One region of the Streptosporangium sp. NPDC023963 genome, then DNA from elsewhere that is predicted to be linked to it. Evidence: riboswitches for the same ligand, from Rfam matches in the RefSeq annotation. Region 1 holds a riboswitch; each other region holds the start of a gene.
What was found. Region 1 has a riboswitch for cyclic di-AMP ahead of AB0F88_RS36660 (NlpC/P60 family protein). Riboswitches for the same ligand answer to the same signal wherever they lie in the genome.
Positions count from the first base shown of each region.

Region 2: another riboswitch for cyclic di-AMP. It lies ahead of AB0F88_RS02785 (C40 family peptidase); the one in region 1 lies ahead of AB0F88_RS36660 (NlpC/P60 family protein).
Region 3: another riboswitch for cyclic di-AMP. It lies ahead of AB0F88_RS23170 (hypothetical protein); the one in region 1 lies ahead of AB0F88_RS36660 (NlpC/P60 family protein).

Region 1 is NZ_JBEZZK010000018.1:84,326-94,239, forward strand. It holds gene AB0F88_RS36650 (RDD family protein) at 1-732, opposite strand, end outside; gene AB0F88_RS36655 (amino-acid N-acetyltransferase) at 961-1,464, opposite strand; cyclic di-AMP (ydaO/yuaA leader) riboswitch at 1,969-2,115, shown strand; gene AB0F88_RS36660 (NlpC/P60 family protein) at 2,121-3,170, shown strand; gene AB0F88_RS36665 (LuxR C-terminal-related transcriptional regulator) at 3,269-3,469, opposite strand; gene lysX (bifunctional lysylphosphatidylglycerol synthetase/lysine--tRNA ligase LysX) at 4,654-6,156, opposite strand; gene AB0F88_RS36675 (type III pantothenate kinase) at 6,325-7,107, opposite strand; gene AB0F88_RS36680 (L-aspartate oxidase) at 7,107-9,665, opposite strand.
Region 2 is NZ_JBEZZK010000001.1:662,093-672,006, forward strand. It holds gene AB0F88_RS02750 (ArsA family ATPase) at 1-119, opposite strand, end outside; gene AB0F88_RS02755 (SRPBCC family protein) at 187-624, opposite strand; gene AB0F88_RS02760 (metallophosphoesterase) at 692-1,459, opposite strand; gene AB0F88_RS02765 (AMP-dependent synthetase/ligase) at 1,678-3,471, shown strand; gene AB0F88_RS02770 (glycosyltransferase family 4 protein) at 3,631-4,755, opposite strand; gene AB0F88_RS02775 (M48 family metallopeptidase) at 4,752-6,029, opposite strand; gene AB0F88_RS02780 (hypothetical protein) at 6,026-6,904, opposite strand; gene AB0F88_RS02785 (C40 family peptidase) at 7,117-7,632, opposite strand; cyclic di-AMP (ydaO/yuaA leader) riboswitch at 7,766-7,924, opposite strand; gene AB0F88_RS02790 (NlpC/P60 family protein) at 8,771-9,721, opposite strand.
Region 3 is NZ_JBEZZK010000007.1:285,801-295,714, reverse strand. It holds gene AB0F88_RS23210 (aldo/keto reductase) at 1-1,039, shown strand, start outside; gene AB0F88_RS23205 (antibiotic biosynthesis monooxygenase family protein) at 1,176-1,460, opposite strand; gene AB0F88_RS23200 (hypothetical protein) at 1,618-1,935, shown strand; gene AB0F88_RS23195 (SigE family RNA polymerase sigma factor) at 2,068-2,568, shown strand; gene AB0F88_RS23190 (hypothetical protein) at 2,565-3,851, shown strand; gene AB0F88_RS23185 (sugar kinase) at 3,920-4,882, opposite strand; gene AB0F88_RS23180 (IclR family transcriptional regulator) at 4,957-5,742, opposite strand; gene AB0F88_RS23175 (DUF4253 domain-containing protein) at 6,005-6,868, shown strand; cyclic di-AMP (ydaO/yuaA leader) riboswitch at 7,282-7,433, shown strand; gene AB0F88_RS23170 (hypothetical protein) at 7,681-8,508, shown strand; gene AB0F88_RS23165 (hypothetical protein) at 8,627-8,998, opposite strand; gene AB0F88_RS23160 (roadblock/LC7 domain-containing protein) at 9,011-9,397, opposite strand; gene AB0F88_RS23155 (hypothetical protein) at 9,477-9,914, opposite strand, start outside.

The DNA.
Region 1 (9,914 bases):
GAACAGGCCGCTCGCCTCCGTGACCTCGCCCGTCTCGCTGTTGAAACTGGGGAACGTCACGAGCAGCCCGGTCAGCACCGCGCTGATGATGAACGTCGGGATCGCCAGGATGATCCCGTCGATGATCCTCGCCAGCAGGCGCTGCCACCACTCGGCGAGCGGGGCGGGTGCCCCGGGAGGACCGCCGTAGGGCTGGCCGTAGCCCTGCTGCCCGTACGCGGGCTGCTGGTGGCCGTAGCCCTGCTGCCCATAGTCGGGCTGCTGGCCGTACTGCTGCTGCCCGTAGTCGGGCTGCTGGCCGTAGCCCGGCTGGGGCTGCTGCCCGTATCCGGGCTGCTGCTGGCCATAGCCCGGCTGCTGGCCGTACCCCGGCTGCTCGTGGGAGGACTGCTGGCCGTAACCGGGCTGCTGGCCGTAGCCGGGCTGCTGCCCGTACGCGCCGGTCCCGCCCTGCTGGCCGTACCCCTGCTGCTGGCCGTAGCCCTGCTGCTCGTGGGAGGACTGCTGGCCGTACGAGGGCTGCTGCCCGTACGCGCCGGTCCCGCCCTGCTGGCCGTACCCCTGCTGCTGGCCGTAGCCCTGCTGCCCGTAGTCGGGCTGCTGGCCGTAACCCTGCTGCTGGCCGTATCCGGGCTGCTGCCCGTACGCGCCGGTCCCGCCCTGCTGGCCGTATCCGGGCTGGCTCTGCCCTGGGCCGGTGTTCGGCTGTGAGGCCTCCGACCTGTACCCCACGACTGTCACGTCAGGGTCGAGTTCGCCAGGGGCTCGACCCGCGTTGTACTGTCCGTAATCCGGCTGCCCCGACGGTGTGCGATCGCGGTCGGGATCATCCTGTGGATACGGCGGCTGTCCGGTGCTCACCGCGTCACCTCACTTAGACTGCGCATGTGGCAAATGTCAGACGCACATGCATGCTGCTGCACAAGGTATCGACATAGGTATCAACAGTCACCTTTCCGATCAGTCAGCTCTAAAGTCACCAGAGTCGGGCTCGCGTGTCAGGTGCAGCAGCATCCGGGTGTTTCCCAAGGTGTTGGGCTTGACGTGTTCCAGATCGAGGAACTCCGCCACACCCTCGTCATAGGAGGCGAGAAGTTCGGCGTAGACCTCCGGGGCGACGGGCGTGCCCTGGATTTCCCGGAATCCGTGCCGGGCGAAGAACTCGACCTCGAAGGTCAGGCAGAAGACCCGGCGCAGGCCCAGCTCCGCGGCCGTGCGAATGAGCGCGGAGACGATCCGGTGGCCGATCCCCATTCCCCTGCGGGTCGGATCGACGGCGACGGTGCGGATCTCGGCCAGATCCTCCCAGAGGACGTGGAGGGCCCCGCAGCCGATCACCTCCCCCTCCGCGTCGGTGGCGACCCAGAACTCCTGGACGTCCTCGTACAGGGTGACGGTGGCCTTCTCCAGCAGGCGCCGGCCGGCACCGCCGTAGGTGTCGACGAGCCGCCTGACGGCCCGCACGTCCTGGGTGCGGGCGCGGCGGACCGTGACCTCGGCGACCTCGGCGACCTCGGGGCCCGCGCCCTGCCCGGGCGACCCCCGCTCCGCCCCCGCGGACTCGGCGCGCCGCTCCCCGTCGCCGGAGGCGCGAACGGTCGGCACGGGAGAATGCTCAGCAAGCTGCTCCATGACCGTTCAGCGTACGTCCTCACCGGTCTTCAATTACGGCTCACCCTTAACTCGCAGCTCGAAGACCGCACATGACCCTTGGCAGTCGCTTTACCACTCTCGGTGTGCGGTGCCTCTCGTGTGCCGCAGCTCACCTTTGGCACGGTCCCGGACCTGGGAAGACCTGCGCCACACCCGTCACACGCGAGGCAAAGGCAGCGTAATGGCCATGTTGATCATTTTGAGGTGTGATCTTTTCGTGACACCTCGGTTGCGAAAGCTCTACTGAATTCGCAGTTCTGGTTGAGCAGGAACCACGGGTGCACTAATCTCCGTGCTCGATGTCAGAGACGTAAAAAGCCTGACCCGCCGAATCCCCCGCAGGGGGAACCGGGGACCCACCACGTCCTCCGGGGTGAATCCGAGTGCCACCGGCGCACCCGGTAGGGCTGCCTCCGGCCCGAACCCGTCAGCTAACCCGGTAGGCGGCCGAGGAGAGGAGCCTGTTGGTGAAGCGCACGCGCGACCGCGGAGGAAAGCACCCGGGCCACGAGGCCCGCGCTCGAGGACGCGCGCCGCGAGGGCTGCGCCGTCGCATGGCGGTCGTCGGCCTGGCATTCGCCACCCTGACCCTCGGCACCCCGCTGGTGGCCGCCACCGCGGACCCCGAGCCCAGCCTCCAGCAGCTGGCCAAACAGGCCGAGAAGCTGCACCAGGAGATCGGCGTCCTCGCGGAGCGCTACAACGGCGAGCGGGTCAAGCTCAAGCAGGCCCAGCGGGCCGCCGAGAGCGCCAAGAAGACCCTCGCGTCGAGCGAGTCCGAGCTGGCCTCCCGTCGCACCAAGGCCACCCTCCTGGCGCAGAGCACCTACATGTCGGGCGGCCTGAACTCCGGGCTCGCCTTCACGCAGGCCACCGATCCCGACACCTTCCTCGACCAGGCCACCACCAACTACGCGCTCCAGCAGCAGCAGAGCGAGGAGGTCGCCCAGGTGAGCCGGGCGATCGAGGCCGCCGAGCGGGCCCAGGCCAGCGCCAAGGCCAGGACCGCGGAGGTCAAGAAGCTTCTGGCGGAGATCGACGGCAACCGGACCAAGATCGAGCGGTTGGTCGACCGGGTCGAGAGCGACCTGTTCAGCGAGGTGCGCACCAGGGCCGTCAGCAACAGGGGCGCCCGGGTGAAGACGAACGTGCCCATCGTCGGCAGCGGCAAGGCCGCGGAGGCCACCCGCTGGGCGCTCACCCAGCAGCTGAAGCCGTACGTCTGGGGCGCCGAGGGGCCCAACTCCTTCGACTGCTCCGGCCTGGTCATGTGGGCCTACCAGAAGGTCGGCATCAGCCTGCCGCACTACACCGGCGACCAGTGGACCGCGGGCACCCACGTATCCAGGAAAGAGCTGCGCCCCGGCGACCTGGTCTTCTTCTACAGCGACCTGCACCACGTCGGGATCTACATCGGCGCGGGCCTGATGGTCCACGCCCCCCAGACGGGTGACGTCGTCCACATCACCACGATCGACAACCGGCCCTTCGTCGGAGGCGTCCGCATCGCCGCCTGAACCGGCTCCGGCGAACGGGTCCGCGGGCGCGTCCGGTCCGCACGCATGTCCGGCCCGCACGCGTGTCCGGCCCGACCTGCCGGACACGCGGCGGTGCGTCAGATCAGGCGGCGGCGGGCCGCCCAGGCCACGGCCTCGATCGCCGTGGCGACGCCGATGCGGTCGCAGATGCCCCTGAGCCTGCGCCTGACCGTCCGGCCGCTGATGTCGAGGCGACGCCCTACCCGATCGACCGTGACACCCTTGGCGAGCTCGGCCAGCAGCACGAGGTCGTCGTCACTGAGACCGATATCGCTCATGCCCAGGGGGCTGTCGCCATGGCGTGAATCCACTTCTGGATATGCCATCAAGAGTCACTCCCCCCACTCTGGAAACCGGGTGCGAGACGCCGGAAATGAATACCGTCCGCCAGGAACGGTAAACGCCTTGTTCAAAGGTCGTCAAGTTCCACTCTTCATAGCGTGCGTCCAGTATTGACATAGCAGGCGCTACGTGAAGTACTCATGATATGTCAGTGCCTTTGCGGCTATGTCATGATCGAGCCCAGGCACGAGCCGGCAGGCGTCCCTGGCTGCGACGACCGAAGTCCTGGCAGAACAAGGTTTCGCCGGAACCGCCGCCCCGCCGGGCACCCCGAAGCCGCCCCCTCGGGGATCCGGCCCGCCCGCATTTCTCGGGAAAAATTGATCTCTTCCCGGCGACCATGTCCTCACCACCTTGACGGCACACCACGGATAACGCGGAAATATGAGGGTCAAGAGCGGAGCTTTGCGGCATTCGCGAAGTGCCACGTGGCGACGACGGAACGTCCGGGCGATATTGGGCCTACTGGAAATGGATTTCTGCACCATACGGAAATGCGTCCGATATTGCGCGGGATCATGGGTTCAACGGCCGTCTCCCACCCGCCGGGTGCGCCCGGGCGCCTCGGCCGCCTCCGCGGGAAACACCCCGACCCGTGAGCATCGGTGAGGGCCGGTCAGGGTCGGTGAGGGCGCTTCGCCCGGGGACCCCGGGGCGCTCGCACGGGGAACGGCCCGGAGACGGCCGGGGAACCGCTCCACCGCGACCCGGCCGCGCGACTCGTGCTCCGGCTCGCGTCCACCGGCGCGGGACGGCCCGGGACGCCGGTCGGCGGAGAGCGCGGCGCCGGCGCCGCCCGGCGCGGCCGACCAGGCTCTCGGGCGCTCTCCCGGACCGGCCGACCAGGCCCTCGGGCGCTCTCCCGGCCCGGCGCCCCACGGGATCCCGGCCGGATCACGCCCCGATCCCGAGCGGTGACCGGGGTCCGGCAGGGATCGCGTCCGGCCTCGTCCGCGGCGCGCGCACGGCCGGGAACCCGCCGTCTCCGCCCGGGGACCCGCCGTCGCCGCTCGCCGTCGCCGGGAGGCGACGGCGCCCCTCATGGCGGTGGCACCGGGCCGTGGTGCCCGGCCCGGTGCCACCGTACGGGGAGAACGTCCTCGCGCGCCGACCGCCGGGTTCAGCCGGTCGGCTTGACCAGCGGGAACAGGATGGTCTCGCGGATGTTCTTGCCGGTGAAGGCCATGACGAGGCGGTCGATGCCGAGCCCCATGCCGCCGGTGGGCGGCATCGCATATTCCAGAGCCGTGAGGAAGTCCTCGTCAAGCTGCATGGCCTCGACGTCGCCGCCCGCGGCGAGCAGGGACTGCTCGGTGAGGCGGCGGCGCTGCTCGACCGGGTCGACCAGTTCCGAGTAGCCGGTGCCCAGCTCGGTGCCGAAGCCGATCAGGTCCCACTTCTCGGTGAGGAGCGGGTTGTCCCGGTGGGTGCGGGCCAGCGGGGAGGTCTCCAGCGGATAGTCCATGACGAACGTGGGCTGGACGAGCGTGTGCTCGACGAGGGCCTCGAAGATCTCCTGGACGAGCTTGCCCTGACCCCACTTGGCGTCCCAGTGGATCTCCCGCGCGTCCGCGAGCTTGCGGACGTGCTCCAGGGGCGTCTCGGTGGTGACCTCCTCGCCCAGCGCCTCGGAGACCGACCCGTACAGGGTGATCCGAGGCCACTTCGCCAGACCGAGGTCGATCTCCTGGCCCTGGTGGACGACCACGGAGTGGCCGAGGGCGGCCAGCACGGCCTTCTGGATCATCCGCTGGGTCAGGTCGGCGATGTCGTTGTAGTCGAGATACGTGCCGTACGCCTCCAGCATCGTGAACTCGGGGTTGTGGGTGGAGTCCGCGCCCTCGTTGCGGAAGTTGCGGTTGATCTCGAAGACCTTCTCCAGACCGCCGACCACCAGCCGCTTGAGGTAGAGCTCGATCGCGATGCGGAGGTAGAGCTCCATGTCGTACGCGTTGATGTGGGTCTTGAAGGGCCTCGCCGTGGCTCCGCCGTGGATCGGCTGGAGCATCGGCGTCTCGACCTCCAGGTAGCCCTCCTCGTGCCAGAAGTCGCGGACGGCCCGGACCACGGCGCTGCGGGTGCGGGCCATCTTCCTGGCCTCGTCGTTGACGATGAGGTCGACGTAGCGCTGGCGGACCCGCGCCTCGGGGTCGGTGAGCCCGGCGTGCTTCTCCGGCAGCGGGCGCAGGCACTTCGACGTGATCGCCCAGCGGTCGGCGAGGATGGACAGCTCGCCCCTGCGGGAGGTGATGACCTCGCCCTCGATGCCCACGTGGTCACCGAGGTCGACGTCGCGCTTCCACGCGGCCAGGGACTCCTCGCCCACCCTGTCCAGGGAGACCATGACCTGGAGGTCGCCGGAGCCGTCGCGGAGCGTGGCGAAGCAGAGCTTGCCGCCGGTCCTGGACAGCATCACCCGACCGGTGACGCCCACTTTGTCGCCCGTCGCGGTGTCAGCGGAGAGATCAGCGTATTTCTGGCGGATCTCGGCGTTGGTCGCGGTGCGCGGGAAGTTCACCGGGTAGGGGTCGACGCTCTCGGAACGGAGGCGGTCGAGCTTCTCCCGGCGCACGCGCATCTGCTCGGGCAGATCCTCGGCGGGATTCGTCACGTCATCGGTCACAGTTCCAAAGGGTACCGATGTGGCGAACCCCGTGAGTTCGCCGGTCGTGCGGCGCGGAAGCCCGTCCTGCGGCGCCGGAACCGGTCATGCGGCGCGGAAGCCCGTCGCACGGCGCGGGAAACGGTCGTGCGGCACGGGGAGAGGCGCCTCCTCCGTGCCGCGGCTCCCTCAGGGGGTGTTGCGATGGTAGATCAGCCGCAGGCCGATCAGCGTGAGCCAGGGTTCGTGCATGTCGATCGAGCGCGCCTCGCTGACCACGAGCGGCGCCGCGCTGCCGGTGGCGACCACGGTGACGTCGTCGGGGTCGACGGCGAGCTCGGCCGCCATCCGCTCGACGATCCCGTCCACCTGACCGGCGAAGCCGTAGATGATGCCGGCCTGGAGCGCCTCGACGGTGTTCTTCGCGATCACCGAGCGGGGGCGGATCAGCTCCACCTTGTGCAGCTGCGCCCCGGCCGCGGCGAGCGCGTCCACCGAGATCTCGATGCCGGGGGCGGTCACCGCGCCGACGTACTCCCCCTTGGCGGAGACGGCGTCGAAGGAGGTGGCGGTCCCGAAGTCGACGATGACGCACGGCCCGCCGTACAGCTGGATGGCCGCCAGCGCGTTGACGATGCGGTCGCTGCCGACCTCCTTCGGGTTGTCCATCCGGACCGGCACCCCGGTGCGGACGCCGGGCTCGACGATCACCGCGTTCACGTCGCCGTAGTAGCGGCGGCACATCTCGCGCATCTCGTTGAGCACCGAGGGGACGGTGGAGCAGATCACGATGCCGTTGACGTCGGCGCCCTTGAGCAGCGGCGACTGCCCGAGCAACCCCTGGAGCACGACGGCGATCTCGTCCGCCGTGCGCCGGGCGTCCGTGGCGATCCGCCAGTGCTCGATGACGTCCTCGCCCTCGAAGAGCCCGAGAACGGTGTGAGTGTTGCCGACGTCGATGGCAAGCAGCATCAATTCCCCCGAAGGTCCAAGGCGATGTCCAGCGCCGGCGCCGAGTGCGTGAGCGCGCCCACGGCAAGGTAGTCGACACCTGTTTCGGCCACGTCACGAGCGACCTGGAGGGTCAGTCCCCCGCTGGACTCCAGCCGTGCCCTGCCGGCGACCAGCCGTACGGCCCGCACCAGCTCCTCGACGGTGAAATTGTCCAACAGGATCTCCTCCGCTCCCTCGGCCAGCACCGGCTCGATCTGGTCGATCCGGTCGACCTCGACCTCGATCGGCAGGCCGGGGTAGGCGTCGCGGACCGCGCGGAACGCCTCGGCGACCCCGCCCGAGGCCACCACGTGATTGTCCTTGATCAGCGCGGCGTCCGAAAGCGACATCCGGTGATTGGTTCCGCCGCCGCACCGGACGGCGTACTTCTCCAGGGCGCGCAGTCCGGGCAGCGTCTTGCGGCTGTCCCTGATCCGGGCCCCGGTCCCCTCGACGGCCAGGACCCAGCGGCCGGTGAGGGTCGCGATGCCGGACAGGTGGGTGAGCAGGTTGAGCGCGGTGCGCTCGGCGGTCAGCAGGTCCCTGGTGGGACCGGTGACGGTCATCAGCACGTCGCCCCTGGCGACGCGCTCGCCGTCCTTGACCTTGCGCTCGGCCACCAGCCGGCCCTGGCCGAGGTGGGAGAACGCGCCCTCGGCCACGGCCAGCCCCGCGACCACGCCTTCCTCGCGGGCCACCACGTCGGCGGTGGCGGTCTGGTCGGCGGGGATGGTGGCGAGGCTGGTGACGTCGCCCGCCTCCCGCAGGTCCTCGGCCGCGGCGGCCTCCAGGATCGCGGTCACCGCCGCCGGGTCCAGGCCCGCCTCGACCAGGTCGTTCTCCACCTGGAGCGGCAGCGCGGTCGCGCGCCGCCCGTGCGGTACGTACGTCATGGCGGTTCCCTCCGCTGTCAGGGTGGTGTCGAGGTGGCCCAGCCACCAGTCGTCGTCGCGCTCGGGAAAGTCCTCACGCCAGTGTGAGCCCCGGGTCTCCCGGCGTTCGCGGGCGGCCGCCACGAGCGCCGAGGCGACCGTCAGCAGGTTGGTGGTCTCCCAGGACTCGGTGCACGGCTCCACCGCCACCGGGGTCCACCTGAGGTTCAGCAGGGCCCTGGCGACCTCGCCCAGGGACTCCTCGCCGCGCAGCACGCTCGCTCCCCGGCTCATGTGCCCCTGGATCCTGGTCCGGGCCCTGGGGTCGATCAGGCCGGTGGGCCGGTCGTCGGGGACCGGCCCACCCGCGACCGGCCGCGTCGCGCTCCCGCCGCGGGCGGTTCGTACCGCGTGGATGTCGGCGGCGATGCGCCCGGCGAAGACCAGGCCTTCGAGCAGGGAGTTGGAGGCCAGCCGGTTGGCGCCGTGCACGCCGGTGCACGCGACCTCGCCGCACGCGTACAGGCCGGGCACGCTGGTACGGCCGCGCAGGTCGGCGCGGACGCCGCCGCTGGCGTAGTGGGCGGCGGGCGCGACGGGGACGAGCTGGGTGACCGGGTCGACGCCGTGCTCCAGGCAGACCGCGTGGATCGTCGGGAAGCGGGTGCGCCACTTCTCCTCGCCGAAGTGGCGGGCGTCGAGGTAGACGTGGTCGGCGCCGGTGGCGCGCATCCGCCGCATGATCGCCTTGGCCACGACGTCGCGGGGGGCGAGGTCGGCGAGCTCGTGGACGCCCTCCATGAACCGGGTGCCGTCCGCGTCGACCAGCACGGCCCCCTCGCCCCTGACCGCCTCGGAGATCAGCGGCTGCTGGCCGGTGGAGTGCTCGCCGAGCCAGAGGACGGTCGGGTGGAACTGGACGAACTCCAGATCCCTGACGACGGCGCCCGCGCGCAGCGCGAGCGCCACCCCGTCGCCGGTGGAGACGACGGGGTTGGTGGTGGCGGCGTAGACCTGTCCCATGCCGCCGGTGGCCAGCACCACGGCCCCCGCCGTGACCGCGCCCACCCCGTCGCGCTCGCCCTCGCCCATGACGTGCAGGGTCACTCCCGCGGTACGGCCCTCGGCGTCCTTGAGGAGGTCGAGGACGAGCGCGTGCTCGATCACCTCGATCCCCGACTCCGCGACGGCCTGGACGAGTGCCCGCTGCACCTCGGCCCCGGTGGCGTCGCCGCCCGCGTGCACGATGCGGTCGCGGCGGTGGCCGCCCTCCCTGGTGAGCTGCAGCGCCCCCGAGGCGTCGGTGTCGAACCGGGCGCCCACCGCGATCAGGTCGCGCAGCGCGTCGGGCCCCTCGGTCACCATGGTCCGGACGGCCTCCTCGTCGCAGAGTCCGACTCCGGCGACGAGCGTGTCCGACAGGTGTTCCTCGGGGGTGTCCCGCGGGTCGAGCACGGCGGCGATGCCGCCCTGGGCCCAGCGGGTCGAGCCGGACGATAGGACGTCCTTGGTGACGACCAGGACCTTCGCCCCCGGGTCGAGGGCGACGTACCGCAGTGCCAGGGTGAGGCCGGCGACGCCGGAGCCCACCACGACCACGTCCGCCCGTACCGTCCAGCCCGGAGCGGGAGCGGTCAACCTCTGGGGAATGGCCGGGATGCTCATAGCCGCCTCCTCGCGGGGTTCATTAGAGGCTGTTGATTTCGTCAGTGTGACGATAACGCGGCCTTCGCGGCGGCTGTTCCCCGGGGTAGGACATTTCGCCCGAACCTTGAAATCACCGCAGCTCGGGAACGTACGCGGCAGCTCACCGGTTACCACTCACCACCAGCCGCTCATCGATCACCGGCCCCCACCGGCCGGTCACCGGCCGCCGGTCACCGCTCGCCGGCTCCCACCGGCGAGCGGCCGGGA
Region 2 (9,914 bases), on a different contig from region 1:
GTGTCGGTGGAGACCACCAGGGTCTTCAGCCCGGACCGGGCGGCGAGCGTGGCCGTGGCGGCGGCGGCGGTCGTCTTGCCGACGCCGCCCTTTCCGGTGAAGAGCAGGACCCTGCTCACGCCGCCTCCCCGCGGGACGGCGCGGGGCTCCGCTCCGCGACCGCGCCGTGCCGCGCGCCCCGCTCCCTCATGGGGTCTCGACGCGCTTCTTCAGCCCCTTCAGGGCGGTGTCGATGATGACCTTCTCCGCCTTCCGCTTGATCATGCCGATCATCGGCACCTTGAGGTCGACGGCGAGCTCGTACGTCACCTCGGTGCCGCTGCCCGCGTCGGCGAGACGATAACTCCCGGTGAGCCCGGAGACCATCTTTCCCGCCTCGGCGACGCTCCAGTCGACGGACTCGTCGCCGTGCCAGGTGTAGCGGAGGGTGTACTCGTCGCTGATCACGCCCGCGTCGAGAACGAACCGGACCGTTTCCGGCCGGCCGTCCTCCCCCGTGGAGAGGACGCGCGCGGCCTTCACCTGCCCGGCCCACTCCGGGTACGAGGGGAAGTCGGCGATGACCGTCATGATGGTCGACCGGTCCGCGCCGATCTTGATGCTGGAGGTGGTGCGATCAGCCATGGGGCAACCGTACTGCTTCACGATCGTCCGCGTACGCCCGGCGGGGCCGGGCGCGGCCACCGCGCGGTCACCACTCCAGGACGTAGGGGACGCCTCTGTTCCGGAAGTGCCCCACGTTGAGACATTCGGTCCTGCCGACCCGGGTGCGGGTGGCGAGGGGCTGGTGCACGTGGCCGAAGAGGGCGTAGCGCGGCTGGGTCCGCCTGATCGCCTCCAGGGTGGCCTCGCTGCCCCGCTCGAAGCGCCGGGCGACCACGTCGTAGAGCAGTTCGGGGATCGCGGGAGGGATGTGGCAGCAGAGCACGTCGACCTCGCCGACGGCCTCGACCTTGCGGGCGAACTCCTCGTCGTCGATCTCGTGCGGCGTCCGGTACTGGGTGCGCAGGCCGCCCCCGACGAAGCCGAAGCGAAGACCGCCGATCTCCACGGTCTCGCCGTCGAGCACGTGGTGGCCCTCCCGGACGTACTCGGGCCAGTAGACCGGCAGGTCCACGTTGCCGTAGGTGAGGTACGCGGGAGTCGGCATCGCGGCGAAGATCTCGCCGTACTGCCGCCGGACGGAGCGCTCGATGTGGTCGCGCGGGTCGCCCTCCAGCGAGGCCCACAGCGCGGACGACATCGCCCGGGCCTCGTCGAACCGCTTGGCCGTGCGCAGCGCGATGAACTCCCCCGCCCGCTCGGCCCCGAAGAGCTCGGCGAAGATGCCCTGGGAGTGGTCCTCGTAGTCGACGAACAGGATCAGGTCGCCCAGGCAGATCAGCGCGTCGGCGCCGTCTCCCGCGCGGGCCAGCGCGTCGGCTCTTCCGTGCACATCGCTGACGACATGAACCCGCATGCCGGACATCCTAACTACCAATGAATACGGCCATATGTGATGAACCTGGCAAGGCGGGAGCGCGAGGGGGACACACGGCGCGGCCGACGGTCCGGCGCGACGGTAGTTGCTACCTTGAAATCCCTCTTCATAACGCCTGGGTGACGAATTTACTCATGCGTAACTTATCGCGATAACTTCCAGGCAGCCCATCGATCGTGCGTCTCCAGGAGTGACCCGTGCGCGAGTACAGCGTCCCCGTGCTGGTGGATGTCCCCGCCTCCGCCAACCTCACCGACACGGTGTTCCGGCGTGCCGAGGAGGAGCCCGACGTCGTCGCCCTGCGGCGCAAGGTCGGCGACGACTGGACGGCGGTCACCGCCAGGGAGTTCCGCGACCAGGTCGCCGGGGTGGCCAAGGGCCTGATCGCGGCGGGGGTGGAGCCCGGCGACCGGGTGGCCCTGATGTCGCGCACCCGCTACGAGTGGACCGTGATCGACTACGCGATCTGGACCGCCGGGGCGGTCGGCGTGCCGATCTACGAGTCCTCCTCGGCCGACCAGGTCGCCTGGATCATCTCCGACAGCGGCGCGAAGGCCGTGTTCGCCGAGCTGGAGTCGCACGAGGAGACCATCCGCGAGGACGCGGCCGGTCTGCCGGGCCTCAAGAACATCTGGCGCATCGAGAGCGGCGCCCTGGACGAGCTCACCGCGCTCGGCGCCGAGGTCCCCGACGGCACGCTCGCCGAGCGCAGGACCGGGCGCGGGATCGCCGACCTGGCGACCATCGTCTACACCTCGGGCACCACCGGCAGGCCCAAGGGCTGCAGCCTGACACATGACAACCTGCTGTTCACCGCCAGGAACGTCGCGCAAGGGCCGCTGGAGCGCCTGTTCGTCGTGGACGGCAGGGCGGCGCTGCTCTTCCTGCCGCTCGCGCACGTCTTCGCCCGCATCATCGAGATCGTGCTGATCGAGACCGGCACAATCCTCGCGCACACCCCCAACATGAAGAACGTCGCCCCCGACCTGCAGGTCTTCAAGCCCACGTTCCTGCTGGGCGTGCCCCGCGTGTTCGAGAAGGTCTACAACGGCGCCGAGCAGAAGGCGACCGCCGAGGGCAAGGGGAAGATCTTCCACGCCGCGGCCGACACCGCCGTCGCCTGGAGCAGGGCGGAGTCGGCGGGCGGCGCCGGACTGGGCCTCCGGCTCAAGCACGCCCTGTTCGACAAACTGGTCTACGGCAAGATCCGTGCCGCGACCGGAGGCAGGCTGACGACGGCGGTGTCCGGCGGTTCCGCCCTCGGCGAGCGGCTCGGCCACTTCTTCCGCGGCGTGGGCATCGAGACCCTGGAGGGCTGGGGCCTCACCGAGACCTCCGCGCCGTCCTCGGTCAACATGCCCGGGGCCAACAAGATCGGCACCGTCGGCAAGCCGTTCCCCGGCGTCACCATCGGCATCGGCGAGGACGGCGAGGTGCTCGTCAAGGGCCGCCACGTCTTCCAGGGCTACTGGAACAACGACGAGGCCACCGCCGAGGCGATCGACGCGGACGGCTGGTTCCACACCGGCGACATCGGCGAGCTCGACAAGGACGGCTACCTCCGCATCACCGGGCGCAAGAAGGAGATCATCGTCACCGCCGCGGGCAAGAACGTCGCCCCGGCCCCGATGGAGGACCACATCCGCGCCCACCCGCTGATCAGCCAGGCGATGGTGGTCGGCGACGACAGGCCGTTCGTCGCGGCGCTCGTCACGCTCGACGTCGAGGCCCTGGAGCAGTGGAAGGCCGCCAACGGCAAGGCGGGGGCGGGCCTCACCGAGCTCAGCTCCGACCCGGCGATCGTCGCCGAGGTGCAGAAGGCGGTGGACGGCGCCAACAGGTTCGTCTCCAAGGCCGAGCAGATCAAGAAGTTCACAATCCTCGACATCGACATCAGCGAGGAGAGCGGGCACCTCACCCCGACCCTGAAGATCAAGCGCAACATCGTGATGCGCGACTTCGCCAAGCAGGTCGACTCCCTCTACAACTAGCCCTCTACAACTAGGGGGTCTCTGCGGGCTCCAGGCACCCTGGAGCCCGCGCGGGTCTCCGCACCTCCCCGCCTTCTTCGTCTTCACGCGTCTTCACGCGTCTTCACGCGTCTTCACGCGTCTTCACGCGTCTTCACGGCGGACAAGGCCGTCGTACGGCTAGAGGGTCTCCGCCGGCTCCAGGAGGCGGGAGAAGCGGGCGGCGGCGAGGTCCCAGTTCCACTCGCGCGCCGCCCACTCGCGCCCGCGCTCCCCCATCGCACGCGCCCCGGCCGGATCCTTGAGCAGGCCGACCAGGGCCGCCGCGACCTCGTCGGGGCGGGTGCCGTCGACGACCAGGCCGGTCTCCCCGTTCAGCACGGCGTCGGGGGCGCCGCCCGAGGAACCGGCCACCACGGGCAGGCCGCTGGCGGAGGCCTCCAGGTAGACGATGCCGAGTCCCTCCACGTCGACCCCGCCCAGGCGGGTGCGGCACGGCATGGCGAACACGTCACCCGCGGCGAGGTAGCCGGGCAGCTCCGCCTCCGGCACCGGGCCGGTGATCCTCACCGAGCCGCCCATCGGCCGGGCCAGCCGCTCCAGGGTCCTGCGGTACGGGCCCCCGCCGACGATCAGGAGCACCGCGCCGGGCACGTCCCCGACCACGCCGGGCCAGGCCCGCAGAAGCGTGTCCTGGCCCTTGCGCGGCACCAGCCTGGACAGGCAGACCACCACCGGCCGCTCCCCCAGGCCGAGGCGCGCGCGCACCCGCCCCCCACCGGCCCCCGGATGGAACACCCCGGTGTCGACGCCGGGCGCGAGGCGCACCAGTTTGTCCGCCGCTATCACCCTGGCCAGCCGCCGCCGGGTGTACTCCCCCAGGTAGGTGACCACGTCGGCATCCGCCCCGATCCTGGCGAGCACCCGGCGGCCGATCGGGATCCCTGCCCAGCCCGCCTCGTGGCCGTGGGTGACCATGACGACGCGACGGGCCCCGGCCTCGCGCATCCGGGGCGCGAGCAGCCCGAGCGGCGCCGCCGCCCCGAAGACCACGGTGTCGCACCCGAACTCGGCGACCAGCCCGGCGGCCCGGCGGGCGACGGCGGGCGTGGGCAGCATCAGCGAGGTCGGGTGCCGCACGACGGGGTACGGCTGGCGCAGGTCGAAGGCCGCGCTGCCGGCCCACCGGGGGGCGTAGACGACGACGGAACCGGGCGGGCGGCGGGCGATGAGACCGTACACGAACGACTGGATCCCCCCCGCGCGGGGCGGGAAGTCGTTCGTGACGACCAGCGTGCGGCTCACGGTTCGGGGAGGCCGTTCAGCCTCGCCCAGGATCGCGCCAGGGCGATGCGCTGCGGCGTCGTGGGGTGCGATGCATAAAGTACATATTCGACTAGATCGGGCGACAAATCCGAAATATTGGTAGCCGCCAGTCTTTTCTGCATGGCGACGAACGTCGCCGGGTCCCTGGTCAGGTCCAGCGCGTGCACGTCCGCACGAGCCTCGATCTGCCTGCTCACCAGGTTCTGGGCCGGTCCCGACAGGACGGTGGCCAGGCTCAGCAACCCCATGACCAGGCCCACCGCCCTCGGGTCGCCGAGGGAGGAGATCCCCGCCCTGCGCCGTACGCCCCCCGCGGAGGTCACCGCGTAGAGAAGGCACGCCCCGAACGCCGCGCCCAGGCCGCCGACGAGCGTTCCCGACAGCACGTCGCCCGCCTTGGCGTGGCCCAGCTCGTGGGCGACCACCAGCTCGACCTCGCCGGCGGGCGCGCGGAGCAGCGTGTCGTAGACCACGATCCTGCGGGTCGCGCCGAATCCGGAGACGTACGCGTTGAGCGCGGTGGTCCGCCGGGAGGCGTCGGCGACGAGCACGTTCTCGACCGGCACGCCGTCCCTGGCGGCCATGGCGAGCAGGTCGTCGCGGAGTTGCCCGGCCTCCAGCGGCCTGAAGTCGTTGAAGACCGGCTCGATGAGCACCGGGTAGGCGAAGGAGGCCACCACGGTCAAGACGAACGCCCCGGCCGCGGCGGGGATCCACCAGCGCCGGTAGCGCCGCGCCAGGGCGATCACCGCCAGCACCATGATCGCGGTCAGCGCGGTGCCGATGCCGGTGCTCTTGGCCCGGTCGGCCGCCCAGGCCGGCCAGGCCTGGGTGGACAGCCCGAAGTCGCGCAGGTGGCTCTCCGACCACATCCCCAGGGGCCAGCGCAGGATCGCCACGGCCACCGACAGCGTCAGCACGCCGAGGAGCGCCCGCAGCCACCAGGGGCCCGGCAGCCGGCCGGCGAGCCGCGCGCCCAGCGGGGTGGCGACCAGCACCCCCGCCACGACCAGCGTCAGGCCGAGCGACAGGTAACCGGGAACGCTGACCAGCGCGTCGAACGTCCCGGCCCTGGCGATCTGCTCGGCGGTGAAGTCGCGGGCCGGATCGGGGACGACGGCCGGGGCCCCCTCGGGCAGCGCCCTCCAGGGCGTGGTGAACGCCACGACCGCCAGCGTGACCACCCCCAGGACGGCCAGCGCCCACCCCGCCGACCGCACGCCCGCGGGCGTGTCCGTCGTGCTCAGCGTCACGTGAGTTCCTCCCTGAGGTAGTCGCGCCAGGCTCGGGTGAACTCGGCCACCGGCAGGCCCAGCGTGCTCTCGACATCGCTACCGTAGAGCCTCACCAGGGCCTTCTCCCCGAAGCGCTCCGCGACGAACCGGCAGGCGAGCCACGCCTCCTCGTACGCCTGCGCGAGCCTCGGCGCGCCGGGGGCGAAGTCGGCCGGGCCGGGGAGCCGGGCGGGCAGGGCGCCCGAGCGCACCTCGGCGGCCAGCTCGGCGGCGGCCGTGCGCACCGCGATCCCGGCGTCGCGGTAACCCGCGTAGTCGGCGAAGCCCTCCGACAGCCACATCGGCACCCGGCCGCCGCGCGTCGCGCCGGTGGCCACGTGGGCGAGCTCGTGGGTGATCACCACGTCCCTGCCGGTCGCGGTGAGCCGGGCGTACCCCGACGGCAGGACGATCACCCGGTCCGCGGTCGCCATCGCGGCCAGGCCGCGGGTGCTCCCGGCCCCGGCGAGCGCCGCGGCCTCGGCGTCGGTGGCGGGGAAGAGGACCACCGCGGGGACCGGCCCCCAGATCGCCGCGATCGTCGCGCGGGCCCGGTCGGCCCTGGCCGCCAGGTCCCGCAGGACGGCGGCCGGGACGCCGTGGCCGATCACGAGGGAGTACTCGCCCCGGACGGTGACCGCGGCGCCCGGCCACAGGTCGCGGGGATCGCGCGGGCTACGGGAGGCGTACGGGACGCGCGAAGGGGTCCGGGCGCCGTACGGGTCAGGGGGACGGGGGGCGCGCGGGAGGGGCGCGGCTCCGGCCAGGAGAGGTCCCGTCCCGGCGAACGGACCGGCGCTCATCAGCGCCAGCATCCCGGCGAGCACGGCGCGGCGCCCTTTCGGGACGGACATACGAGCCGATGGTACTCGACCGGCATGGAGCGGCCCCGGCCCTCCTGGTGGAGGGCCGGGGCCGCTTTTCCGTGCTCGGGCGCGTGCTCGGGCATGTGCTCGAGCGCGTGCCCGGACGCGGGCTCAGGCTCAGGTTCCATACCTGGGCTCCGTGCTCACGCGTGGATCCCGGGCTCCGCGCTCACGCGCGGACCTTGGGCTCCGTGCGGGGCTCAGGCCCCGGGCCGTACCGCTCCGGCGAAGGAGGACCTGTAATAGCCCGCCAGCCTCACGATACGGACCGTCTTGCCGCTGCTCGGCGAGTGGACCATCCTGCCCTTGCCGACGTACATGCCGACATGGCCCTTTCCACTGAAGAACAGCAGGTCACCGGGGTGCAACTTGCTCCACGAGACCTTTTTCCTGATCGACCTGTACTGGCTGTGCGTGATCCTGGGAAGGGACACGCCCGCCTTCCGCCAGGCGTACCGGACGAGCCCCGAGCAGTCGAACGCTCCGGGACCGGAGGCTCCCCACCGGTACGGATCGCCGATCTGCTTCTTGGCCGCCGAGACCGCCTTACCGGCCCGGATCCTCTGCAGTGCCGCCCTGCTCTTTTTGGCCTTGCCCTTGGCCTTGACCTTGGTCTCAGCCTTGGTCTCGGCCTGAGAGGCGGTCTTGTTGGTGCTCTCGGCCTTCTCTGAGACACCGGCCGCGCTGTTGACCAGTATCTCGGAGGGGCCGTCCACCGCCTGCGCCGCCGTGGGCCCCAGGGTGACCGCTCCGGCTGAGGCGGTCAGGGTGAGGGCGATGCCGCCGAGGGAAAGGCGGAAAAGGCGCGACAGACGGGGGTTGTACGGGGTGGTAGACAGGATTTCTCCTTGGGACTTCCACTGATGCCTACCGGGTTAGCTGACGGATTCGGGCTTGGAAGATGCCCTACGGCAAAACGCGCCGATTCACCCCTGGCCACGCTGTATCGGGCCTTTTGGGTCCCCGGTTCCATGCCTCCTGGCTGCATAGATTCGGCGGGCCGCCGTGATGAGCCCTGCCCCCGGGTGGGGGCACGGCGGCCGGTTGGATTTCTATAGGGACACCGGCCCGAAGACCGACATTCGCCGCGACGGCGTGGCTTGCACGTCGCGACGCCAGAAGTTACCCCGATCTCCAACTTTCGGCAAAGCATTCGCCAAATTGGGAGATCGACAACCCCTCTTGATCTTCCTGTTACCCCTGCTTAATGGCTATTTATGCTATTGAGATATGACTCTCGTCACACCCTTCTCGCCAGTCCAACAAATCACGATTTATGTAATCTTCATCACACTCACCGCCGATGGAGCGGTCCCGCATGATCCGGCCGGGTGACCTCAGCGCCCGACGCGCGTGCAGGCGCCGTGGACCGGCTCCCGGAAGTCCGCCCGACGATCTCGAGTCCGGCGGCGTCGAGCATCGGTCCGGGCAGCCGCCCGAAGGTGCCGTACTCGGTGCGCAGACGCTCGGCACAGTCGTCGCGGGTGTGGCCCAGCGCGGGCGTGACCCAGCGCGGGCGTGACCCAGCGCGGGCGTGACCCAGCGCGGGCGTGACCCAGCGCGGGCGTGACCCAGCGCGGGCGTGACCCAGCGCGGCATCGCCCGCCACGCCGTCGAGCCGACGGCCGAGCACGGCGTCGGAGTCGGAGTCGAGGCGCTCGGGACCGGCGCGCGCTCTTCGGGCGTCCGTGGTTTGATCATGTCCCGATGCCGGATGTGCCGCCGCGTCCGGCACATCCGGTTTCCCTGCGTCTCGTCAGGCGCGAGACGGGGCCGGCACATCCGGTTTCCCGGCGTCCCGTCAGGCGCGAGACGGGGCCGGGACGTCCCCGGCGGGAGCGCGGCCCGGCCCGGTCAGGGGCGGACGGCTCCGACGATGCGGCGGCCGTAGGCGGACAGCGGGACGACCTTGACGACGTCGCCGGTCTGCGGGGCGTGCACGATCTGGCCGTTGCCCGCGTACATGCTGACGTGGCCGAGACCCTCGCTGAAGATGAGGTCGCCCGGCTGGAGCTCGCTCAGCGAGACCTTGCGGCTCGCGCCCCAGCTCCACTGCTCCCAGGTCGTGCGGGGGAGGCTGACTCCCCCGCTGCGCCAGGCGCTCTGGACCAGGCCGGAGCAGTCCCAGCCGCGCGGGCCCGTGCCGCCGTACTGGTAGGGCTTGCCGACCTGGGCGAAGGCGAACTGCAGGGCGGCGCGGGCGTTGCCCGAGGCGGAGCCGTTGTACTGGATCCCGGCGCTCTCGGGGTTACCCGTCCTGAAGGCGTTGAGCTCGCGCAGGATCTTCGTCTGGGCCTTGACCATCTTGTCGGCCTTGGCCTTCTCCCTGGCCAGCTCGTCACGCGTCTCGTCGGCCTCGGCCAGCGCCTTCTTGGCCTGGTCCCGGCTGGTCCGCAGCACCTTGGTGGCCTCGTCGAAGGCGTTCAGGGACTGGGCGCGGGAGGTGGACATCTGGTCGGCGGCGGCCAGACCGCTCAGCAGGGCGCCGGGGTCGGTCTGGTAGATCATGCCTTCCCAGCCGTTGACCACGCCGACCTGGTAGGTGCTGACGGCCATCGTGACGAGCTCCTTGCGCAGCCCGGCCACCTGCTCGTTCTGGCGGGTCAGGTCATCGTTGAGCGTGTTGTACTTCTTCCTGGCCCGCTTCCACTTCTCCGAGGCCTGGTTGTACTTCTCGACGACCTGGTCGGCCTGCTCGTTGAGCTTCTCCAGCTTCTTCTTGGCCTGGGCGGCCGTCGGCCTCGGATCGGCGGCCGCTCCGCCCACCGGCAGCGTCAGCAACGCGAGAGCGAGCCCGGCCGCCACCGGTATCCGAATCAGTCCAACCGGCAAACCCGCCACGGCCACGTCAACGCCTCCCGACTGCACCAGACCTGCGGCGAATAGTACAGAAGAAGTAATGATTGACTCACCTTTTTGCCGGGTTTGCTCCTTAATCTCAGGTGAACCCCTTTACCCGCGACTTACCCGCGACCGGCGGCGCCCGTCTCACGACCGG
Region 3 (9,914 bases), on a different contig from region 1:
GAAATATCGTCTGCTGGGACGTACCGGGGTCTGGGTCTCCGAGATCTCCCTGGGCGCGATGACGTTCGGCGGCAAGGATCACCCGGTGTTCCACAACCTCGGGGCACTCGGGCAGGAGGAAGCGGATCGGATCGTCGGCACGGCACTCGACGCCGGGATCAACTTCATCGACACCGCCGACATCTACGCCGACGGCGAGAGCGAGGAGATGCTCGGCCGGGCGGTCGGGCGGCGCCGGCGGGACGTGGTGCTCGCCACCAAGCTGTTCGCTCCGGTCGGGCCGGGGCCCAACGACCAGGGGCTTTCCCGTCTGCACGTGATGCGGGCCCTGGAGGACAGCCTGCGCCGGCTGGGGACCGACTACATCGATCTCTATCAGATCCACAATTACGACCGCCTGACGCCGCTCGAGGAGACGCTGAGCGCGCTCGACGACGCGGTACGACAGGGCAAGGTCCGCTACATCGGCTGTTCCAACCTCGCCGCCTGGCAGGTCAGCAAGGCGCTGGGCATCTCCGCGCTGCACAACCAGGCGAGGTTCGTCGCCAACCAGATCCAGTACTCACCGGCGACGCGCGACGTCGAGCATGAGCTGGTGCCGTTGGCGGAGGACGCGGGGCTGAGCCTGACGGTGTGGCAACCGCTTCTCGGCGGATTCCTCACGGGCAAGTTCGACCGCGGCGGGGTGACCACCGAGCAGGACTCCCGCCGGGCCCGGAACGGCTTCGACTTCGTGCCGTTCGAGGAGGAGAAGGGCTTCAAGGTGCTCGACGTGCTGCGGACCGTCGCCGCGCGGCACGAGGTGAGCCCCGCCCGGGTCGCGATCGCCTGGCTGCTCGCCCAGCGCGCCGTCACCAGCGTCATCGTCGGCGCGCGCAAGCTGGAACAGCTCACGGACAACATCGCCGCCGCCGACCTGACGCTCACCGAGCAGGATCTCGCCGAACTCGACGAGGCCGGCCGGCCGGCGGTCGCCTACCCGAACTGGATCCAGGAGTGGTCCGCTCAGGGACGGACCCCGGCCGGAAACCTGGCCTGACGCGGCGCCTCGGGTGGCGGGCGCGGGGAACGGCCCGGCCTGACGCCCGGAGCCCGCTCTCGTGCCGCCCGGCGATCGGAGAAGCGGTCAGACCGGTCGCGCCGGTACGGGAAAGGAGCTCCACCGGCCCGCCGGATCAGGCGGGGCCGACACCGGAGATCTGGTAGCGCGCCACCTCGGCGTCGCGGATCACCGCCTCCTGGTCGTCGCCCGGCCCGGAACCCCGGAAGGCGTCGAGGGTCTCCGCCGACTCCCAGCGCTCGTAGACGTTGATCCGGCCGGCGTCGACGAGGTCGGCGCCGAGCGTGAAGTCGAGGCAGCCGGACGAGGCGCGAGCCTGCTCGACCACGCTCACGCACCCCCGGAGGTAGCCGTCACGGGCATCGGGGTCCACCCGGATCCAGCCTGAGACAATGATCATGACGTCAGGGTACGGTCCGCCACCGACAGAACCGCCGCCACGCGCGACCGGGCGATCGGCAGGCGTCGATCTTTCCGTACCGTCCGCGCATATCGGGCGTCCGCCGGGCACGTAGGATTCGACGGCCGGGCGGACGAGGCGAGAACGAGGACGTGGTGTGAGCTTTGATCTCGGAGTCTGGTTCGGGACCGAACCGATCACCGCGCGGGAGGCCCTTCTCCGGTATCTCGCCTGGGACGAGAGCGGAGCCGCCCCCGGTGAGCCGCGCCCGGAGGTGGCGGCCTTCTACGAGGAGCTGACGGCGCTCTTCCCGGACCTGACCGCTGAGAACTACGGCACCTCACCATGGTCCGAGCCGCTGACCGTGGGTGAGGACTTCGTGCTGATGAACGCCGTCTTCCCCCGGGCCGGAGAGGTGTGCCGCGTGGTGCTGGAAATGGCGGCACGGCATCGGCTCGTGCTCTTCGAGCTCTAGCGGGCCGTGGAGACCGTGGGGAGCGGGTGACGGCGACGTCTTTCTTCGCCGGATTCAACAGTTTCGCCGCCAAGTCCGTCTGAGTTGTGACGGAATCGGAAAGCTGTGACGGACTCGTAAGGGCGAAGGCAATTGGACGACGAATCCCGTTTCACGGACTTCGTCGCTGAGCGGGCGGATGCGCTGCTGCGTTACGGCTACGTGCTCAGCGGTGACCCTCACGACGCGGCCGATCTCACCCAGGAGGCGCTGATCCGGCTGCATCGGGCGTGGTCCCGGGTGCGCCGCAAGCGCGATCCGGAGAGCTACACCAGGATGATCATGGCTCGGCTGCACATCGGCACCTGGCGGCTGCGCCGCCGCGAGCGGCTCACCTGGGACCTTCCGGAACGGGCTCATCTGGACGTGCTGCCCTCCGACGTGGAGCAGGGGCTGTGGCGGGCGCTCGAAGGTCTGCCCCGCAAGCAGCGGGCCGTACTCGTCCTGCGGTACTACGAGCAGCTGACCGACGTGGAGATCGCCGATGTTCTCGGCATCTCCCGGGGGACTGTCCGCAGTCACGCGTCGCTCGGCCTGAACAGGCTTCGTTCCGCCGTACCCCATCCCGCAGCGGCCAACGGGAGCACCCGATGAACGACGACCTGGAAGCCAACCTCCGCAGTGCCCTCGGCCACGCCTCCGAGCGCGCGCCGCACGCGCCGAGCAGCCTGTCCGCGCACATCGTGACCCGTTCCCGGCGTCGCGGGGCGCGCGCGCGGGCCCTGGCCGCGGCCGTCGCCGTGGCGGTGGTGGCGGGCGGGCTCGCGGTGGTGGTACGCGGCGCCGCCAACGGCCCGGACCCGACGGCGGCGGACCCGACGGCCGTGTCGAGCGCCGGGACCGCGGAGCCGCGCCTCCCGGGCGAGGTGTCCGAGGTTCCGGACCCTGTCGAGAAGGTCTGGCCGCAGGCGGTCAGGAAGATCCCGGCCCTGCTGCCCGACGGGCGCGAACTCCGGCCGCACGCCTTCATCGACGACCACACGCTGCTCACCGGGACCTGGTCGAGTCTGGAGAAGTCCGACGCCCTCTACGCCTACGACATGGACAGCGCGAAAATCCGCAAGATCACCGACATTCCCACGCCGAAGGGGACGGTGACGTTCGCCTTCGACTTCACCATCGGCGCCGGGCAGGTGGTCTGGTGGACGACCCGTGATATCGGTGACGAGAAGCTCGCCGATCTGTGGGCGGCCCCGCTCGCCGGCGGCCAGGCCCGGCTCGTGGCCTCGCACCGGAACGGCGAGGAGGGCGCGGACGAGGCTCTCGACCCGCCGGCCGTGACCGGCGACGGCAGGATCGCCTTCTCCTTCAGGGAGAGCGACGGCGTCTTCACCGTCCCCCTCGGGGGCGGGGCGGTGAAGCCCGTCGCGGGCGCGGAGAGACATCACGTCATGCGCTGGCCGTGGGTCGGTACGGCCGGGATGTTCGACTTCCTCGAAGAGACGACCCCCGCCGAATTGACGGCCCTGGCCGAACTGCTCAACGTGGAGACCGGGGAGAAACGCACGGCAGTGGTCAACCCCGGTGAGCTCGGCGTGCAATGCGGGCTGACCGCGTGCATCGGCAGGAAGGCCGACCACAGGTTCTTCCACCGGCTGCGCGACGGTTCCCAGGAGAAGGAGTTGCCGTTCGTCCCGGCCCACGCGCCCGGCGATTTCGTGGGCCGCTTCCAGAGTTCGACCTACCGCAAGGAGAGAAAGTCGGAGGGTGCCTTCCTGCACGATCTGGTCACCGGCAGATCCGGCGATTTCGGGGTCCGTCCCGGCAAGAACGGCCTGCAGATGCCGGGGCCGGGGGCCGGGATGAGCGGTGAACGGCTGATCAGCTACCGGCTCGGGGACCAGCGCGTGGTCATCGACCTCAGCAAGATCGACTAAGGCGCCGTCGCCACGGGCCCGGCGTCTCGCCCGGCACCGCGGGCCGCCGCTCCCGGGAAGGGCGCGGGTCAGCGGCTGACGGCGTCCACCGTGTCGACCGCGTCGGCCGGGCGCAACAGGTCCAGGTCGGAGCGGCGGGGCAGGCTCTCCCAGTCGCCGTCGGCGGTGACGGCGAAGGCCCCCGCGGCGCAGGCCGTGGCCAGCCGCCGCTCGGGGGCCGCCCCGGCGAGGGTCTCGGCGATCCAGCCCGCGGCGAAGGCGTCCCCGGCGCCCACCGGGTCGAGCTCGACGACCCGGTAGGGCTCCGCGTGCCGTACGGCGCCGTCGGAGAGCTCGATCGCGCCGAGGGCGCCGCGCTTGATGAGGACGTGGCGCGGGCCGAGGGCCGACAGGGCTCCGGCCAGGGTGAGCGGGTCGTCCCCCTCGACGACCAGCCGGGCCTCGGCCTCGGTCGCGAACAGGACGTCCACCGAGGCGACGGTCTCGCGCAGCGCGGCGGACGCCTCGGCGGGCGTCCACAGGGCACGGCGGTAGTTGACGTCCATCGACACGATCGCGCCCGCGTCGCGAGCCTCGGCGATCGCGGCCCGCACCGCCTCGGCGGCGGACGCCGACAGCGCGAGCGTGATGCCCGTGACGTGCAGCACGCGTGCCGAGCGGATCAGCGAGACGTCCAGGTCGGAGGGGCGCAGCCGGGATCCGGCGCTCGCCGAGCGGTAGTAGCGCACGTCGACCATCTCGGCCGTGCGCCTGCTTTTGATCATCAGGCCGGTGGGCGCCCCGGGGTCGACCCGCATCCCCCGCACGTCGACGCCCTCACCGGCCAGCGTCGAGCGCAGCAGCTCGCCGAACTCGTCGGCGCCCACCCTGCCGATCCAGGCCGCGCGCCCGCCGAGGCGGGCGACGCCGATGGCCACGTTCGACTCCGCGCCGCCCACGCCGAGCCCGAAGTCGCGGGCGTGCCTGAGCGGGCCGGTGCGCCGCGCGGTGAACAGCGCCATGCTCTCACCGAGCGTTACCAGATCAGTCATGGAAAGCGGGTCCTTAAAGAGTCGGCGGGCGGGCTTCGTCGGTCAACGGGTCGACCCGAGCTTTCCGGAGTCGGTCAACGGGTCGACCCGAGCTTTCTGGAGATGCGCAGGGCCGTCTCGGCCACCAGGGGACCCAGGTCCCGCACCCGCGCGGCGGTGATCCGGGAGGTGAGGCCCGAGATGGAGATCGCCGAGGTGGCGACGTCGTTGTGGTTGAAGATCGGTGCCGCGACGCAGCGCACCTCGGGCTCGTTCTCGCGGTCGTCGACCGAGTAGCCCCGCTGCCGGATCCGGCCCAGCTCGGCGCGCAGGCGCGCGGCGTCGGTGATGGTGTACCGGGTGACGTGCGGCATCCCGGCGGCCACGATCTCCTCGACGGCCTCCTCCGGCTGCCAGGCGAGGATCGCCTTGCCCACGGCGGTGCGGTAGACGGGGTTGCGGCTGCCGATGCGCGAGGCCATGCGCACGTTGGTCTCGTTCTCGACCTTGTCGATGTAGACCACGTCGGGCGGGTCGTAGACCACGAGGTGGACGGTCTCCCTGGCCTCCGCCATCAGGCGGTGCGACTCCTCGGCGGCCACCGTCCGCAGGTCGAGGGTGGCCAGGTAGGCCTGCCCGAGGTGCAGGGCGCCGCTGCCCAGCCGGTAGGCGCCGCTCCTGCGGTCGCGCTCCAGGAGCCTGGCCTCGATGAGCGGGGCGGCCAGCCGGAGCACAGTGCTCTTGGACATGTCGAGCGCCTCGGCGAGCCGGGTGAGCGACAGGCCGTGGCCCGCGCCCGCGTGGTCGCGTACGTGCCCGAGGACGGCGAGGGCGCGTCGGAGCGAGGCCGACTGGTTGCGTTCCGGAGCGGGCTCACTCATCGCGGCTTCCCATTGTGATCCGGCGATCGAATACCTGGTCAAGGTAGGCGAGTACACCGCCCTGCGGCCACTTTGCAGCACAACGTTCTGCACTGCACAACAAAACGCGGCCGACCTGCCGGGCGGGACGGCGCAGGACGGGCACCCGCCCGGTTCCGTTTCTCCCCACTACCGATAATTTTTGCCTGGACCAGGGCAGAACTGTCCCTCGGGATGGTTGACAGGCCAAAATTGGTCCGTGGTCAGGATCGGATCGGTAGAGATGAGCGATTGCGAGAGCGAGCGACTTCCGCCAGTTCTGGGCCAGCTGTTCGCCGATGGAGCCGACGGGAGCGAGGACGGCGACGGGCTCGGCGGGGGCGGCGGCAGGAGGCTCTCGGTGGAGCTGCCGCCTGGGGACGTGGTGTGGCCCGACCCCGGTTACGCCCAGCTCGCCGTCCGTCGCCGTCCGGCGTTCTGGCTCAGCGAGGTGGCGGTCTCCGGCGAGTACTGGGCGCGGCTGAGGGCCCAGCACGAGCGGTCGGGCCTGTGGCCGGTGCTGCTGGAGGACTCCGTCCAGCCCTGGTCGGCCGGGCAGATCGCCCCGGACACGGCCGGTCAGATCGACAACTACCACGCCGCCGCGTTCATGGCCGAGGTGTGGTCCGACTGGATCGCCAAGGCCAACCTCGACCAGCTGGAACTGCTCGACCCCTTCGGCCCCGAGTGTCCCGGCCCGGCCCCCTCGGGAAGGCTCGCCGCCGACCCCGGCGTGGTCGCCGACTGGTACGCCGGGCTGGTGGCCGAGCGCAGGACCCCGCTCGGGCTCGTCGCGGTCGAGCGCGGGGCCGACGCCCTCGCCGTCATGGGCTGGCAGGGCGCCCTGAACCACAACGAGTGGATGGTCCCGCTCGCGGCCGTCGTGCGGAGCTGGGAGGACAGGTTCGGGGTGCGGGTGGTCGGCATGGGTTTCAACACCCTCGACCTCAGCGTCGCCGCGCCTCCGACCACCTCCGAGCACGCCCTGCACGTCGCCGCGGAGCACTGGACGTTCTGCCCCGACAGCATCATCCAGGGGGCGGGGAACCTCATCGACTACGCCGAGCAGATCAAGGGCAGGAACGCCTGGTCGTTCTGGTGGGACTGAGCGGGACTGAGCGGGGCCGGTTGAAACCTGGCGGAACCGGTCGGCCGGGGACGGCCCGCGGGACGGGCTCTCCTTGAATGGACCTTTGCGGGGCGGGACCTTGGGTGAACCTTTACGGGGCGGGGCGGGACCGGCCGGGGACGGGTTCACGGGGCGGATGTTCCCCGTGTGGATCTCCGGGGACAGGGCCCTGGAACGGGCTCCGGGACGGGGTTCCGGGGGCGGATCCCGAGATGGGGGAGACATCCGTGCTGGTAGGACGGGTGTTGGCCTGGCGGGGCGATCGATGAGGCTTCCTTGAAGCTTGTAGGTAGATCTTCTGGGGTTTTCATGGTGTTTGCTTTGCTTTGTCCGGTTTGGGTGGGTAGTGTCCACAGTTATCGGTTGGCGACCTGCCCTTCACAAGAGGGAGCGGCCGGCCGACGTCGAATCCCGAGGGCCCCTCAGGGGCCCCGGAGCCGGGGAACCACGTTTCCGGGGTGAATCCGCCGCGACCACGCGGCGGTAGGGCAACTCCACCGCCCGAACCCGTCAGCTAACCCGGTAGACGAGATGGAGAGGAGATCCCCTCATGGATCACCGCGTTACCACGTCGGTGCAGCCCTTGTCCGTGCCGGCCACCTGAACTTTCCCCCTTCCCCCCGTACCTTCTCGCCGCGCCCGATCGCGGCACCTTCCAGATCGTGCTCCGCGTAGCGATTGCCTGAGATTCCGGCTACGCCCCCTTTTCCGACGAGCGCGTCCCCGCCACCGCACCACTCCGGTGTGTCGCACGTGGCTGCCCCGTTCCCTCGCGAAAGAGCCTTTTCTCCATGCGCCCCATCTTTGGTTTGCACAAGAACGGCCTGAGCAAGTTCACCTGGCAGAAGAACAAGTCCCGCGGAAACCGCCTCGCCGCCGCCGCCCTGGTCGGCGCGAGCGTCCTCGCCGCCACCGGTGTCGCGGTGGCGCTGCCCACCTCCACCTGTTTCGCCGCCACCGCCGACCCCGAGGTCGGGGTGGCGAAGGCCAGCGCCGAGTCCGTCCTCCTCCAGGGCGCGACCACGGCCTCCTACTTCTGGGACGACTCCTCCGGCCGGGCCGGTGACACCGGGCTGCCCGCCAGCGGCCGGCCGATGCAGAAGGGCATGATCGCCAGCCCGAGCTGGCCCCTGCTCACCGAGGGCTACCTCATCTACAAGGGCAAGAAGGCCAAGTTCTTCGTCGGCGACCGCGGCCCCGGTTCCCCCTCGAACCAGGGCATCATGATCGACATCGACGCCAAGACCTTCGCCGACCTGACCGGTGGAACGTTCAACGCCGGCACGCTCGGCGTGGACGGCAACGGCGGGATGGGCCACATCGACATCCAGTACGTGGTCACCAAGTGGGGTGACGGTACGGGGATAAAGAACCACCCCGTCGCGTTCTCCACCGGTGCCTGGAGCCGCAGGGACACCAGCCCGGCCAAGCCTCCGACGGTCGTCTTCGCCAAGGCCCAGCGACTGGGGATAGGCGTGCAGACCCAGCCGGTGAGCGCCGCGGTGCGGCCGTGGGCCGGCAAGCCCAAGGTCATGGTCGAGCCCGCCTCCTGGCACGCCCCGGCCGGCGTGGCCGCCGCCGGTGCCCGCGCCGCCGAGATCGGCGCCGGGAAGGGCTGAGCCGGAGCCGTCGCCCTCCGGAAGACCCCCGCCGGAGTCCTCCGGGAACGCTCAGAAAAGACGCGGAAAGGACTCCGGTGCGGTCCGTGCCTCCCGGGGCGCGGGCCGCACCGGAGGATCAGACTTCGAGCTTCTCCTCGATGCCGCGCAGGGTGTGCCGCGCGAGCGCGAGGTTGGCCCGGTTCCGGTCGAGAGCCAGGTAGAGGAACAGCCCTTTGCCGCTCCGGCCCGCGATCGGGCGGATCACGTGGTACTGCGTGCCGAGCGTGATGAGGATGTCCTCGATGCCGTCCTTGAGGCCGAGCGACTCCATGGTCCGCATCTTGGCCTTGACGACCTCGGTGTTACCCGCGGCCGCGACCTGGAGGTCGAGGTCCTTGGACCCGCCGAGCGCGCCCAGCGCCATCCCGCTGTTGTAGTCGACGACGACCGCGCCGATGGCACCGTCGATCGTCATCATCTCCTTGAGCGAGATGTCCATGTTGCCCATTGCTGTCTCCGATCACTGGGGTATCGATGTGCGCGAGCCGGCGGCGGCCAGCCTGGCCGCCGTCTTGCGGCCCTCCAGCCGGAGCAGCCCGAGGTTGGTCCCCGGGCGCGCCAGGACTGTGAGGACGATCTTGGGTCCGGCGGCGTAGAACGCCGCGTAGCCGTTGGTACCGGAGATCAACGTCTCCTCGAAGGTGCCCTTGCCGGCCATGCTCGTCATCCGGCGGCTGAGGGCCAGCACCGCGGAGGAGAGCGCGCCGGTCTGCTCGGTGTCCCTCTCCAGGTCGCTCGCTATCGTCAGACCGTCGACGCTGCACGCGATGCTCCCGTTCACGTCGGGCATGCGTTCTCGCAGCGCCGCCATCTCGCGCCGTATCTCCTCACGCAGTTCCACCGGCATCCTCCTTCCGATCAGCTTCAGCGTCCGCAGCCTTATCGGCATGTGACCGGGCTCAAGTCGCTCAAGTCGCTCAAGTCGCTCAAGTCATGGCCTCCAATGCGTTCCTGAGCCGGATGAGCAGGTTGACGTCGGCCGGGTCCCCGTTCGCCCTGGGGAGCCACTCCGAGGTCTCCGGAGAACCCGCGGCGGCCGCGGGGATCTCCGTGGCACCCCTCGTCCGCCTGGGCAGCGGGTCCGGTGCCCCGGGAGCCCCGGGAGCCCCGGGAGCCCTGGGAGCCGCAGGAGTCTCCGCCGGAGCGGGCTCCGGGAGGCGGAGCAGTCCGGACGAGGCGAGCTGCCGTACGGCGAGCAGTACCGAGTACGCGGGACGGCCCAGCTTGCGCGCCAGGTCGGCCGGGGTCGCCGTGGAGTCGGCGCCGACGAGCACCTCCCACTGGAGCGAGCTCAGCACCACCCGCTGGGCGCTGATGCGCCCCAGCGGGACGACCGGGAGCGTGTCCAGCTCCGCGGACGGCCA